DNA from 3 places in the Nocardioides sp. S5 genome. Region 3 is predicted to be linked to each of the others. Evidence: riboswitches for the same ligand, from Rfam matches in the RefSeq annotation. Region 3 holds a riboswitch; each other region holds the start of a gene.
The links. A riboswitch is a leader RNA that binds a small molecule or an ion and turns the genes downstream of it on or off. The one in region 3 is predicted to bind cobalamin.
Positions count from the first base shown of each region.

Region 1: linked by a shared signal. The riboswitch ahead of cobN (cobaltochelatase subunit CobN) and the one ahead of CFI00_RS16175 (hypothetical protein) in region 3 are both predicted to bind cobalamin.
Region 2: linked by a shared signal. The riboswitch ahead of CFI00_RS21645 (magnesium chelatase subunit D family protein) and the one ahead of CFI00_RS16175 (hypothetical protein) in region 3 are both predicted to bind cobalamin.

Region 1 is NZ_CP022296.1:4,366,826-4,370,094, forward strand. It holds gene cobN (cobaltochelatase subunit CobN) at 1-1,500, opposite strand, end outside; cobalamin riboswitch at 1,526-1,665, opposite strand; gene CFI00_RS21585 (nitrite reductase) at 1,728-2,564, shown strand; cobalamin riboswitch at 2,634-2,709, shown strand; gene CFI00_RS21590 (precorrin-8X methylmutase) at 2,761-3,269, shown strand, end outside.
Region 2 is NZ_CP022296.1:4,380,390-4,383,658, forward strand. It holds gene cbiE (precorrin-6y C5,15-methyltransferase (decarboxylating) subunit CbiE) at 82-1,296, opposite strand; cobalamin riboswitch at 1,315-1,461, shown strand; gene CFI00_RS21645 (magnesium chelatase subunit D family protein) at 1,487-3,269, shown strand, end outside.
Region 3 is NZ_CP022296.1:3,264,786-3,268,054, forward strand. It holds gene CFI00_RS16170 (hypothetical protein) at 1-73, opposite strand, end outside; gene CFI00_RS16175 (hypothetical protein) at 79-1,803, opposite strand; cobalamin riboswitch at 1,879-2,018, opposite strand; gene CFI00_RS16180 (prenyltransferase/squalene oxidase repeat-containing protein) at 2,122-3,269, opposite strand, start outside.

The sequences.
Region 1 (3,269 bases), 1.1 Mb from region 3:
GTCGTGGTAGATCGCGATCGGGTTCTCCCCGAACCCGCGCGGCGGCTGGATGAGCAGCACGACGTTGCCGGCGCGCACGGTCGCCAGCACGAGCTCGCCGGCATCGTTGACGAAGAGCGATCCGGGCGCCTCGCCCCAGGCCTCGACCATGTCGGCGCGCAGGTCCGCGGGCAGGTCGGCGGTCCACGCGGCGTACTGCTCCGGCGTGATCCGCACGTGCGCGTCCGTCAGCTGCGCGTGGGTCAGCCACTCCTCGTCCTGGCCGCCGGCCGCGATGAGCGCGTGGATCAGCGCATCGCCCTTCTCGGTGTCGCTCGCCTCGCGGTCGAGGATCTCGACGACCTCGCCGTCACCCAGGTCGTACCCCTCCACCCTGAGCCGCTGCAGCATCCGGATCGCGGAGACCGGGGTGTCGAGCCCGACGGCGTTGCCGATGCGGGCGTGCTTGGTGGGGTACGCCGACAGCACGAGCGCGAGCCGCTTCTCGGCGTTCGGGATGTGCCGCAGGCGGGCGTGCCTGACCGCGATGCCCGCGACCCGGGCGCAGCGCTCGGGGTCGGCGACGTAGCGCGGGAGGCCGTCGGCGTCGACCTCCTTGAAGGAGAAGGGCGCGGTGATGATCCGCCCGTCGAACTCGGGGATCGCGATCTGGGTCGCGGAGTCCATCGGGCTGACGCCGTCGTCGGACGCCTCCCACTCCGCGCGGCTGGAGGTGAGGCAGAGGCCCTGGATGATCGGGATGTCGAGTGCCGACATCCGCGCGACGTCCCACGACTCGTCGTCCCCGCCGGCGCTCGCGCCCGCGGGCACGCTGCCGCCGGCGGCCAGCACGGTGACGATGAGCGCGTCCAGCGTGCCGAGCGCGTCGTACAGCTCGTCGGGCGCGGACCGCAGCGACCCGGCGAAGATGGGTACGCCGACCGCGTGGCCCGTCGCGTCGATCGCGTCGGCGAGGGCGTGGGCGAAGGCGGTGTTCCCGCTGGCCTCGTGGGCGCGGTAGTAGAGCACCCCCACCCTCACCTTCTCGGTGGTTGAGGTGCGAGGAGCGCCAGCGACGAGCCTCGAAACCACCTCCCGCTCCGCGAACCCCCACTGCGGCAGCACCTCCGGCGGCTCGAACCCCTCCCCTGTCAGCAGCACCGTGTCGGAGAGGAAGGCGTGGAGCTGGCGGAGGTTCGCCGGCCCGCCCTCGGCGAGGTAGCGGTGCGCCTCGGCCGCGACGCCGATCGGCACCGACGACAGCTCCATCAGCTCGGCGCTCGGCGACTGCTCGCCGCCGAGCACGACGACCGGCATCCCGGTCGCGGCGACGCGGGTGAAGCCGGAGCACAGATCCTGGGGCGAGCCGAGCAGCCGGCCGACGACCAGGTCGCAGCCCTCGATCACCTCGGCCATCGACTGGTGCCCGGGCCGCGCCGGGTTGGCCAGGACGTAGTCGGCGCCGGACTCCCGCGCGCTCAGCAGGTCGGTGTCGGACGTGGACAGCAGTGCGATGCGCACGGATCCTCCTCGGGGTTCTCGCCCCTCTGATGGGATCCGCGTGGGCCAGTGTCTGGCTACGGGCCTGCACGCAGGCCCTCACAGTGGCGGAACCGCCCCGGAATGACACCGGGTTCCTGGGTCCCACGCGGAGTGGTGCGCACGACCCTAGCGGCACTCCACCCCCTCGGTGGTTGAGGTGCGAGCGAAGCGAGCCTCGAAACCACACCGTGCAATCATCCGACGCCATGGACCGGACCCGAGGCGACCTCTGCCCCGGCGTTTTCCGTCCCTGGCCCGCCGACGACGGAGCGCTCGTACGCCTCCGCATCCCCGGCGGCCACCTCTCCCGCACCACGCTGCTGGCGTTGCTCGACGTCGCCGAGGCGTACGGCGACGGGCAGGTGCACCTGACCAAGCGGGCCAACCTCCAGCTCCGCGCGCTCCCGCTGGTCGACGGCAATGTCCCGCCCGAGGTCGTCGAGGCCATCCGCGCCACCGGACTCCTGCCGCACCCGGACCACGAGCTGGTGCGCAACGTCCTCGTCTCGCCCCTGACCGGGCTGCACGGCGGACGCGCCGACCTCCGCCCCGTCACGAAGGAGCTCGACGAGCGCATCTGCGCCACGCCGTCCCTCGCGATGCTCCCGGGTCGCTTCCTCCTCGTCCTCGACGACGGTCGCGGCGACCTCGTCCCACGGACCTGCGACCTGGGGCTCGTCGCCCTCTCGGCCGACGAGGTCCAGCTGCGGGTCGGGTCGACGCAGTGGGGTCCGGTCGTCCCGCTGCGCGAGGCGGCGGCCCGGCTCACCGGCCTGGCCCGCGCCTTCCAGCAGGTCCGCGGCAGCGGGGACCATGCCGCGTGGCACGTGGACGAGCTGCCTGCCGCGCCCGACGCCCACGACCCCGACCCTCGCCTGCCCGCAGCGACCGAGCATCCGGCGTACGGCGAGGTCGCCCCCGGCGTCGCGCACGTCGAGGTGGCGGGCGGGGTGGTCGACCGGTCGTCGGTCCAGGAGCTCCCGGAGCACCTGGTCGTCACGCCATGGAAGTCCCTCCTCACCCGTCGCCCCCTCGGTGGTTGAGGTGCGAGCGGAGCGAGCCTCGAAACCACGCCGGCCCACAAGGCCCTAGGCTGCCCCCGTCACGCGACGCAGGAACCCGGTGCAAGTCCGGGGCGGTTCCGCCACTGTCAGTCCCCCAGCCACATCGGGGGCGAGCCAGACACTGCCCGCGCGGCGTTACCTGCCTACCCAGGGGCGCGAACCCCGAGGAGCCGTGATGACACTGCTTGCCCGACCGACCCGTCGCTACGACTACATCGCCCGCGGGGCCGAGATCTACGACGAGTCCTTCGCGACGATCCGCCGCGAGGCCAGCTTCGACCACCTGCCGGCCGACGCCGAGCGCGTCGCCGTCCGCATGGTCCACGGGACCGGCCAGACCGACCTGACCGACGACCTGGTGATCCACCACCGGCTGGTGGGCGCCGCCCGCGAGGCGCTCGAAGGCGGCGCTCCGATCATCACCGACGCCCACATGGTCGCGTCCGGCGTCACCCGCGCCCGCCTCCCCCGCGACAACGAGGTGCTCTGCGCGCTGCACGACCGGCGTACGCCCGACCTCGCGATGCTGATGGCCACCACCCGCTCGGCCGCCGCGCTCTCGCTGCTGGAGGGCCGCCTCGAAGGGGCCGTCGTCGCGATCGGCAACGCTCCCACCGCGCTGTTCCACCTGCTTGAGATGCTGCTCGACGGGGCTCCGCGACCGGCGGCGATCGTCGGCGTACC
Region 2 (3,269 bases), 1.1 Mb from region 3:
CTCGCCGCCAACACCTCCTGACGAAAATCTCGGCAGATCCCTGTGTCGTAAAAGCGGCGAATCGGACGTTGGATCCGCGCCTCAGTTCTCGTGCTTGTCCCAGGCCCATTGGGTGACCGTGCGCGCTGGCGTCCAGCCCGTGAAGGTGCCGATCGCGGCAGCCGTCTCGACGCCAACGCGGGTGAGCTCACCCCCGTGGTCGGCGTACGCCTTGCCTAGGTGGGTCTCGGTCTCCAGGGTGACGCCGTGCACGACGAGGCGGCCGCCGGGCTTGATTGCGCTCAAGCAAGTTTCCAGAACGCCCTCGCGGGTGGCGCCACCACCGATGAAGATCGCGTCCGGAGACTCGAGGCCCGACAACGCTGCAGGCGCGCGGCCTTCGATGACCTGAAGTTCGGGCACCCCGAGGGCAGAGGCATTGCGGCCGATCCGCGCAGCTCGATCCGGCTCTGACTCGATGGCGATGGTGCGACAGAACGGATGCGCGCGCATCCACTCGATGCCGACCGACCCCGCACCGGCGCCGACGTCCCACAGGAGTTGACCTGGAGCAGGCACCAGGCGCGCGAGGGCGGAGGCGCGGAGGTCGCGCTTGGTGAGCTGGCCGTCATTCTCGAATGCATCGTCAGGAAGGCCAGGAGCCCAGGAAGCCAACCCGTTTCCAGAAACCTCCAGCGCGATGACGTTCAGTGCCGGCGACGACTCCGACCAGGACGCCGCAACGCCGGCGACAGAGGACTCGGACGATGACCCCAGGTCCCCAAGCACCGTCAGACGCGACGCTCCCCATCCTGCCGACGTCAGGATCTCAGCAAGTGCACCAGGCGTCGACGCATCCGACGACAGCACCAGCACCCGCCGCCCCGGCGCGCACTCGCGCAGCACCCGATCCACCGAGCGCCCGACGACCGTCACAGCCACGCACGACTCGGCCGACCACCCCATCCGGGCCCGCGCCAGCGCCACCGACGACACGGCCGGCACCACGCGTACGGGCGCCCCCAGGTCGAGCAGCGTCGACGCGATCCCCGACACCAGCGGGTCCCCCGACGCCAGCGCGACGACGGGACGTCCGGCGTACTCAGAAAGCAGCGGCGGAAGGCCAGCAGACAGCGGCGACGGCCACGGCACCCGAACCTGATCAGGCACGTCTGGCACCAGCGACAGGTGCCGCGCCCCACCCCACAACACCCCCGCCTCCAGCACGAGCGAGCGGGCAGAAGGCGACAGGCCAGGCCACCCGTCGGCCCCGATCCCGACGACGACGACCTCGCTGGGCACCCCGGTGGACGACATGGCCGCAGACGCTATCGTGACCGGGACTTGGCGAGAGGTGCCCCGAAGTCTGGGGAGAATCTGGGAAGCCGGTGAAAATCCGGCACAGGGCCCGCTGCGGTGACTCGAGACGTCGACATGGCGTTCCGAGAAGTCCGAAGACCGGCCTCCCGCCATCCACCAGAAGTTGGCAACGAGAGCGGGAGCCCCCATGCCACTGCAGTACCCCCTGTCCGCGATCGTCCCCTCTCAGGCCGACGACCGCGACGACATGACCCTCGCGCTGGTCCTCACCACGATCTCCCCCGAGGTCGGCGGCGTCCTCGTGCGCGGCGAGAAGGGCACGGCGAAGTCCACCACCGTGCGCGCTCTCGCCTCCGTGCTGCCGCCGATCGAGGTGGTCGCCGGCGACCGGTTCTCGAGCCGACCGGGCGACACGTCTCCAGATGGAGACTGGCCGCTCGACGCCGAGACCGAGACCCGGCCTGTGCGCCTCGTCGAGCTCCCCGTCGGCGCCACCGAGGACCGCGTGCTCGGCTCGCTGCACCTGTCCAAGGTGCTGGCCGACGGCGTCGCCGAGTACGAGCCCGGCCTCCTCGCCCGCGCCCACCGCGGACTGCTCTACGTCGACGAGGTCAACCTCCTCCACGACCACCTCGTCGACCTGCTGCTCGACGCCGCCGCGATGGGCCGCTCCACCGTCGAGCGCGACGGCGTCTCGGTCGCCCACGCCGCCCGCTTCGTGCTCGTCGGCACCATGAACCCTGAGGAGGGTGAGCTCCGCCCCCAGCTCCTCGACCGCTTCGGCCTCACCGTCGAGATCGCCGCCCCGCGCGACCCGCGGCTGCGCGCCGAGGTCGTACGCCGCCGGCTCGCGTTCGACGCCGACCCGGGCACCTTCGTCGAGGCGTACGCCGACTCGGAGCGCGCGCTGACGGACCGGATCGCCGCCGCCCGCAAGCTGCTGCCCGAGGTCGAGCTCACCGACGCGGTGCTGACCAAGGTCGCCGAGGTCTGCGCCGCCTTCGAGGTCGACGGGATGCGCGCCGACATCGTCGCCACGCGTACGGCCGTGGCGCACGCCGCGTGGAACGGACGGACCACCGTCACGCGGGCCGACATCCGCCAGGCCGCGATCCTGGCGCTGCCACACCGGCGGCGGCGCAACCCCTTCGACGCTCCGGGGTTGGACGAGGACCTGCTCGACTCGATCCTCGGGGACGAGGAGCCGGAGCCCGAGCCTCCGCTTCCGCCGGAGCCGGAGGGTGAGGGGGACTCCGAGGATCCTGGTTTCCAGACGGGCGCAGAGCGCCCTCCTCAACCACCGGATGGCAGCGCTGAGCGCCCTCCTCAACCACCGGATGGCAGCGCTGAGCGCCCTCCTCAACCAGCGATGGAAAGTGTCATGGCCGCCGCAGACCCCTACAAGGTCCGTCGCTTCGAGGTCACCGGCACCGGGGCGGGCGAGTCCGGCAAGCGATCGCGCGCGCTGACGTCGAACGGGCGCCGCGCCGGCGTCGACCCGACGGGCCAGGGCGGGCTGCACCTCGTCGAGACGATCCGTGCCGCCGCGCCGCACCAGCTGGCCCGCGGCCGGACCGGGGGACGGCTCAGGTTCGAGCACGCCGACCTCCGCACCGCCCGGCGCGAGGGGCGCGAGGCCAACCTCGTCCTCTTCTGTGTCGACGCCTCCGGCTCGATGGCCGCGCGCAAGCGGATGGAGCAGGTCAAGACCGCGATCCTCAGCCTGCTGCTCGACGCCTACCAGCGCCGCGACAAGGTCGGGCTGGTCACCTTCCGCGGCGACGGCGCCGAGGTCGCGCTGCCGCCGACGCACTCGGTCGACATCGCCGCCCGGCGCCTGGCCGAGCTGCCCGCGGGAGGACGTACGCCGCTCGCCGAGGGCCTGCTCACCGCGGCCGAGGTGGTGCGCGTCGAGAAGGTCAGGGACCCGAGGCGGCGTCCGTTGCTCATCGTGATCACCGACGGTCGCG
Region 3 (3,269 bases):
CCACGCCGCCTCCGACCACGCTCGCGGCCAGGACGGCGAGCGCGGCGGCGACCCGCCGGGCACGGGTTCCCATCGAGGTCACTTCCGACGCAACCAGAACTTGGTGGCGACGGGCTCGGCACCACGGGCGGTCTGGGTGGCCACGACGCGCATCCGCTTCGCGCCGAGGACGGCACGCGCCGGCTTGGTGAGCTTGAGCGTGACCCGGGAGGTCCGGCCGGGCTCGACCTCGTACGCCGACTTCGCCACGACCAGCCGGGACCTCTTGCCGTTGGCGCGCTCGACCTTCGCGGCCGTACGGACCTTGATCTTGCCGGTGCAGGCCTGGGCTGCGTCGCACGTGACGGAGACCTTGAAGCGATTGTTCCGGCCCACCTTCTCGACCTTCGCCACTGCCAGGTCACCGACGACCGGTGTGGCCGGGAACGGGGTGGAAGCTGCGGCGGCGGTCGCGGTAGTGCTGGCGGTGGCGGACCCGTTGAGCGTCGTGACCCTGAACGTGTGCGCGAGGGCACCGGCGGGAAGCGTGAATGCGACGGGGACGGTCGAGCCGGTGCCGGTGCCGGTGACGGCCGTGGCCCGCCCGCCGAGGCTGACGCAGGCGGGCTCGCCGGCGCCAAGGCCAGACACGTCGACCGTGACGGCGCTCTTCTCGACCGCGATCGCAGGCGCTGAGACGACTACGTCGGTCCCGGCGGGGACGTGGGCCATGGCGGGGAGCGCCTGGGCGCTGGCGCGCCTGAACCCGTCCTGCAGGGCGACCGGGATCGTCCCCGCGGCCCTCGCGGCGGCGATGTCGGCGGCCTTGTAGGCGATCGCACCGTTGTGGGCCGACAGCGTGGTCGCGCACGGCGCGAGGTCGGCGACCTGGAGCCCGCGTAGCCAGCCTGCAGCCTTGGTGGCGGCGCCGTCATGGCCCGCCTCGGCGAGGGCCCAGCCGGCGAGGCCGGTGGTGTTCGCGTTGGTCCCGAGCGCACCGGCGCTGAACGAGCCGTCCGAGGCCTGCTGCTTCCTTAGCCAGCTGGCGGCGAAGAAGGCGGCGCCCTTGGCGGCGAGGGATGCGTCCGGGGTTTCAAGGATGTTGAGCACCGCGAGCGCCGTGGTGTCGACCTCACCGACCTTGTCGGCGGCGCAGCCCTGTTCGGGCGCCGCCTTGTCCTTGGTGAGATCCGCCCGGAACGAGCCGTCGTCGCACTGCTGCTCGAGGAGGAAGGCCATGACCTCGTCCGCGAGGTCGGAGCCCTGTCCGCCCAGCGCGCGGGCGGCCCAGGACTGGCTGATGACGTTGAGCGAGTCGGTCGGGTCACCGGTCGTGTAGTCGGTCTCGCCGACGTTCTGGACGCGGCCCTCGATCGGAGGGGTCGTGGCGACGTTCCCCTCGACCACCGACTGGAGGTCTGTGCCACCGAAGTTGGTGGCGTCGCTGCCCGCGACCTGCGCGAGCGCGATCGCTTTCGCTGCGGACCCGGTGTAGACGGTGGGCGCAAAGTCGTACCACTGGGTGACCTTCGGCGCCACGGCGTCGGCGATTGCGACAACGGTGGCGTCCTGGCCGCCGACGGCGTCGAGGGCGAAGGCGACGTCTGCGGAGAGGCCGAAGTCGTCGTAGACGTAGCCGTCGAACTCGCCGACGACGATCCCGTTGGTGATCTGTGACCGCAGCCAGGTCGCGCCCGCGGACACGGCGCGATCGCCGGCCGACTGGCCGGCAGCCGCGGTGGAGGGAGCGGCAGCGACGAGGGTGCCGGCTGTGAGAGTGGCTGCGGCGAGCGTGACGGCCGCAAGCCCTGAGATGAGCTTCATTGTTCCTTCCTCGCTGCGACAGCGAGGGAGGACGGCGTGCGCCGGTCTGCCCCGCTGCATTCCTCGACAGCGATGGTGGTCATGACGCGTCGGGGCGGGTGTTCCGGCTCGCACGGGATCTCTCCCGTGCCTACGGTTGCGGGTCAGCGCCGGATTCGGACCGGCTTTCCCCACCTCGGGCGTGTGTGGTGCCGACCCGGACGGGTGCGGCGGTCGCAGCGTAACCCTCGTCGTGCCCCGGGCGCACCTCGGCCCGGCGCCACGAGATGAAACCAGTGGACGCCGGGCCGCGGTGGTGTGTCAGGTGGAGCTGGTGGGTCAGTTGCGGACCCGGAGGGACGTACGCGCCTCGTCGTCGGAGGTCTTGACCAGGCCGACGCGTCGCTGGTTGCCCGCGGGCAGCTGCAGCTTGCGCACGATCTTGTCGCCGGACCTCTTGCCCTTCACCCGGACGAAGTCGCCCTTCACCTGCAGGCAGGCGCTCTCGCTGGGAGCGAGGCCGAAGACACGGAACTGGACACGCTCACCGGCACGGGCGCTCTTGCGCACCGAGACGACCTCGAGCTTGTCCTTGCTGGCCGGCGCGAACTGCAGGCCCAGCACCGCCTGGGCGGTGGCGCGGCGCCACTCGTCCCGCGCCTCGGTCGGGATCCCCGTCGTCGCGGAGGCCTTCACCCGGTCTCTGCGGTAGGCCACCGCGCCGGTGTCCTTGGTCAGCGCGGTGCGGCACCTGTACTTGTCGACCGGCTGGTTCTTGCGCACCCACAGCGCCGCCTTCAGGGCTGCGTCGCGCTCCTTCAGCAGGCCGAGGGCGAACCCGGCGATCGCCGTCGAGTTGGTGTTGATCTTGCTGATCGGCGCGGCGGCGCGGAACGCCCCGCTCCCTCGCTGCCGGTCGACGAGCCAGGCGCGGGCCTTGTCGAGCGCCGCCGTGACGGCGGGGGTCTTGTCGTCCGACTCGACCAGGTTGATCACCGCCAGCGCAGTGGCGTCGGGGTCGGCCTCACTGCCCGGAGCGCCCTCGGTGCACGACTGGTTGGGCGCGTCGGCCTTCTCGAAGCTCGCGCGGAAGAAGCCCGACGCGCACTGCTGCTTGAGCAGGAAGTCACGCGCCGCGGCCGCCTCGGTGGACCGGGCCTGCGACAGGGCTCGCACGGCGTAGGACTGGCCCACGACGTTGGCGTAGCTGCCGAACTCCGACTTGTCGGAGATCCGCCCGGCGATCGCCGCGGCCTGCGGCTCTGCCGCGGGGTCAGCAGGCACGTTGGCGGTGCGCTCCTCGAGGCGGGTGATGAGGTTGACCCCGCCGTAGTTCGTCGGGTTCTGCTTCGCCACCTTGGCGTAGGCGGCGGCCTTGGCCAGCGGCCCGGCGTAGGACTCCTTGGTGCCGTCGCCGACGTACTCGCCGATGCGGGCTTCGAGGGCCGTGGTGATCGCCACGTTGACGTCACCCTGGCCGCGGACCG